One region of the Thermus sp. NEB1569 genome, then DNA from elsewhere that is predicted to be linked to it. Evidence: riboswitches for the same ligand, from Rfam matches in the RefSeq annotation. Region 1 holds a riboswitch; the other holds the start of a gene.

Region 1 (2,191 bases):
TGGCCATGTACTCCTGGAACTTGCGGGAGAAGCCCTCGATGCGGGTCAGGGCCTCCGCCCGGTCGGCGATTTCCTTCACCCTCTTCTCCACCGTCACCCCAGGGAGAAGGTAGCCCCGGCTCATGTAGAGCCTCGTCCACTCGTTGGCCCAGTACCAGGGCCGGTATTCCCGCTTGGTCTTGGTCATCCTTCCCTCCTAGAAAAGGCTTTCCGGGTCGTAGCTCTGCACCCTGCGGGCGTAGGCCACGCTCCTCTTGTTGAAGAAGTCCACTTCCTTGTCCGCCAAAAGCTCTAGGTCAAACCATTCCGCATCCCTTAGGCACTCCTTCCGCACGGGGAAGGGAGCGGGCAGGCTGTGGAGGGAAAGAACCTGGTTGTACCGCCACTTAAGGAACTCCAGGACCTCCTCTCCCCTCACCGCCTCGGTGTCCCCCCGGGCGAAGATCCACTCCAAAAGGACCTCCTCCGTGCGAAAGAAGGCCTCTACCCTATCCAGGGCTTCCTCGGTAAAGGAGGGCCCGAAGAGGTCCGGCCGCTCTTCCCTAAGGATCCTGAGGAGCTCTACCCCAAAGAGGCCGTGCAGGTTTTCCTCCTTACTGGTGGCCTCGATGGCGTTGGAGATCCCCTTGAAGCGACCAAGGCGCTTGTTCAGGGCCATAAGCACGTAGAACTGGGAGAAAAGGGAGGCGTGTTCGGTGAAGGCGGAAAAGAGAAGGAGGGCGAGGGCGTGTCCCCTCAGGTCGCCTCGGAAGGCGGACCCCAGGACCGCGGTTAAGTGGCGGTGCCGTTCCCTTAAGGCGGTCTCCTTCTCCAAGGCCTGGGCAAAGCGGTCCTCGAGGGCCAGGAGATCCAAAAGGTGGGCGTAGGCGTTGGCGTGACGCACCTCGCTTTCGGCGAAGGTCATGCCCACCTCGGCCACCTCTGGCTTCGGGAAGACCTCGTAGGTTCGGGCCCAGAAGAGCTTCACGGAAAGCTCCACCTGGGAGATGACAAGAAGGGAGCGCTCCACCAAGTGCTGGGCAAGAACTTGCCTAAGATCGCCTGGCCCAAGGTCCTTGGGCCACCGGGTTTTGGGGGGTTAGGAGTCTAAGGTCCCACAGGCATCACCACCTTCACCCTTGCCTCGAGGGCTACGGGGTAAGGCCGCGAAGCGGGTACTCGGGCTTCCGGACAGAGCCGGTTACCGTTGCGGGACAGCGCCGGACTTTCACCGGACTTCCCCCACCGCCGGCCGGCGTCCAGGCCTGTCGGCCTGGCATCGCGGCCAGGACACCCTAAGTATTGGGCGTCCTAACAAGAGGCTACTACCTCTTGTGGTTGGCGTCAATGGTTGCTAAGGGGAAACGCTGAGTCTTGGGTTTTTTGGGTATCCAGGCCATCTCGCTGGTATGTGTAGACGTTCACGATATAAAGCGCTTGTGCGATTCCTCTCCTCAAATCACCACCCCAAAGCCAACCCCTCCGCCCGGGGATCCGATCCCCCCACCAGCACCTCGCCCTGCCGCAGGATCACCTGGCCCCGGCCAAAGTATCCGGGCTCCATCCCGTATTCCACCCGATGCCCCAGGTCCCGCAGAATCAAAGCGGTGGCCTGGGGGATTCCCGGCTCCAGCACCACCCGGTCCTCCCCTCCCCTACCCGGCACCACCTGCCACCGGGGCCGGTCCAGCGCCGCCTGGGGGTTCAGGCCAAAGTTCGTCAGGCCCACCACCACCTGCAGGTGTCCCTGGGGTTGCATATAGCCTCCCATCACCCCAAAGGGGCCCAGGGCCTTGCCCCCCCGGGTGAGAAATCCCGGGATGATGGTGTGGTAGGGCCGTTTACCCGGTCCCACCCGGTTGGGGTGGCCCTCCTCCAGGGAAAAGCCCAGGCCCCGGTTTTGCAGGGCGATCCCCGTCCCGGGAACCAGGATCCCCGAGCCGAAGCCCTGGTAGTTGGACTGGATGAGGGAGACCATGAGTTCCCCGTCTGCCGCCGCCAGGTAGACGGTTCCCCCGGGTCTCACCTCGGGCAGGGCCTGGGGCAGGGCTCGTTCCCCGATGAGGCTTCGGCGGGAGGCCACGTATTCGGGGGAGAGCAGGGCCTGGGGGGGCTTCTCCAGGTAGCGGGAGTCGGCCACGTAGCGGAAGGCGTCCGCCAGGGCCAGGCGCATGGCCTCGATCTGTACGTGGTAGCTGAAGGGGTCTTCCGG
Region 2 (2,191 bases), 190 kb from region 1:
GGCGGCAGGAGCCTTCCGCACCCGGCCTTTGCCCGAGGAGATGGCCTTCGTCTACCTGGACGGGCTTTCCCTAAAGGTCTTCAGGGAAGGAGAAGGGATCGTACGGGAAAGCGTGTATGTGGCCCTGGGCATCGCCCCTAATGGGGAGAGGCGGGTCCTGGGGTTTTGGCTGTTGCCCACGGAGAGCGCCCTGGGATGGGAGGGGGTCCTGGGGGAGCTTTGGCAGCGGGGCCTGCGGCGGGTATTGCTCTTCATCACCGACGGGCTGCCCGGGCTTCCCGAGGCGATCCGCAGGGTCTACCCTCAGGCGGAGTGGCAGCGGTGCGTGGTGCACGGGGTGCGGTGGAGCCTGTCCCAGGTGCGCTCCCGGGACCGGGCCCTGCTGGCGGAGGACCTGAGGCGGGTGTACGGGGCGGAGAGCCGGGAAGAAGCTCTTGGGGCCTTGGAGGAGGTGAAGGCCGCCTGGGGTTCGCGGTACCCGGGGGTGGTGGGGCTTTGGGTACAGGATTCGGGGGCCTTCCTGCGGTTCTACGGGTACCCCAAGGTGCTTTGGCCGTACCTGCGGAGCACCAACCTGATGGAGCGGTTTATCCGGGAGCTACGGCGGGGGACGAAGGTGCGGGACCACAAGTTTCCTAAGGAAGAGGCGGTGTACAAGCTTCTTTACCTGGAGTCGGAGAGGCAGGAAGGGAGGTGGGCAGAACGGAAACTAAAGGGGTTCTCGGAGGTGAAGGAGGTGCTGGAGAAGATGCTTCAGGAGCGGTATGCCCCCCGTACACAGACTCTTACACATAACTCTTGACACGACCTCCGCCCGGGTAAGGGGGCCCCGCCTCAGGTGGGCCAGGATAGCCCGGCGGTTGAGCCTGCGGATTTCCCGCGTGTCCCCTTTGCGCATCCCAGTTCCTTTCCCTTTTCCCTTTAGTTCGTTCTCGGGACTAAGTAAATCACCCGTCCCCGAATGTGTCAAGCCCTTGCCTTTTTGCCCCATTAGGCTTAGCCTGGCCTTAAGGCCCGCTAGGGCCTCAAAGCCAGGTCCGTTGCCCTGGTGCCTGGGCGCGTAGTCCAGGCTTAAAGTGGGGAAGTCCGGTGCAAGTCCGGCGCTGTCCCGCAACGGTAACCGGCCATGCTTTGGGCTTAAGCTTCGCAGGCCGGAAGCCCGAATACCTGCCAGGGCCGCCCGCCAGACCCCGAGGCGGGCACCTCACGCGGATGGGGGAGCGATGGGGGTTTGCAAAGCCATTTGCGCCCCTGCCGCTTTCCGGCAGGGGTTTTCCCTACCTCCCCCGGGCCTGGCCCTAGCGGCCTTAGGGAGGTAGGCATGAGGAGAGTTCTTTCGGTTCTTTCGGTTCTTCTGGCGCTGGCCTTTGCTTTTCCCCTTACCCTCACCGACGACCTAGGGCGCACGGTCACGGTCAAGGCACCCCCAAAGCGCATCGTTACCATGCTCCCATCGGTGACGGAAACGGTCTGCGCCCTAGGGGCTTGCGACCGCATCGTGGCCACCGACGACTACTCCGACTGGCCCGAGAGGGTGAAGGCCCTGCCCAAGGCGGGGGGGCTTTACAATCCCAACCCCGAGTTCATCGTTTCTCTGAAGCCGGATCTGGTTCTGGTTTCCAAGTACGGGCGTTTGTACGAAACCCTGGAGCGGGCGGGCCTAACGGTGTATGCGGTGCGCACTGAGACCTACGAGGATATCTTCCGCACCACCCGTACCCTGGGGAAGCTTCTTGGCCTCGAGGCCCAGGCGGAGCGCCTGGTGGCCCAGATCCAGCGGGAGGTGTACCAGGAGGAGTCCCGTGCGGCCAAGGCCACGACCCGGCCCCGGGTTTACTATGAGATCGACCCCACTCCCTACACCGTGGGTCCGGAGAGCTTCATCGGGGTCCTGATCCAAAAGGCCCGGGGGGTGAACATCATCCCCAAGGAGCTGGGTCTTTTCCCCAAGATCGCCCCCGAGTTCGTGGTGGAGAAGAACCCCGAGGTGATCGTGGCCACCTACCCGGGTGCCCTGGAAACCATCCGGGCCAGGCCTGGCTGGAGCCGGGTGAAGGCGGTGCAGATAGGGCGCATCTGCGTGTTTACCGAGGGTCAGGATAGCCTCCTCTCCCGCCCAGGCCCCCGGGTGGCCCAAGGGCTTAGGCTTCTGGTGGATTGCTTCCATGGGCGTTAGGCCATGACCCGGGCC

What was found. Region 1 has a riboswitch for cobalamin ahead of MI302_RS06360 (ribonucleotide-diphosphate reductase subunit beta). Riboswitches for the same ligand answer to the same signal wherever they lie in the genome.
Region 2: it holds a riboswitch for cobalamin, as region 1 does, so the genes downstream of both, MI302_RS07325 (ABC transporter substrate-binding protein) here and MI302_RS06360 (ribonucleotide-diphosphate reductase subunit beta) in region 1, are expected to answer to the same signal.

Annotation. Positions count from the first base shown of each region.
Region 1 covers NZ_CP092445.1:1,082,330-1,084,520, reverse strand. Annotated here, with positions in the region: gene MI302_RS06365 (ribonucleoside-diphosphate reductase subunit alpha) at 1-187, opposite strand, end outside; partial or broken gene MI302_RS06360 (ribonucleotide-diphosphate reductase subunit beta) at 197-1,012, opposite strand; cobalamin riboswitch at 1,132-1,257, opposite strand; gene MI302_RS06355 (gamma-glutamyltransferase family protein) at 1,439-2,191, opposite strand, start outside.
Region 2 covers NZ_CP092445.1:1,272,817-1,275,007, reverse strand. Annotated here, with positions in the region: gene MI302_RS07330 (IS256-like element ISTth4 family transposase) at 1-802, shown strand, start outside; cobalamin riboswitch at 1,030-1,190, shown strand; gene MI302_RS07325 (ABC transporter substrate-binding protein) at 1,322-2,176, shown strand; gene MI302_RS07320 (iron ABC transporter permease) at 2,180-2,191, shown strand, end outside.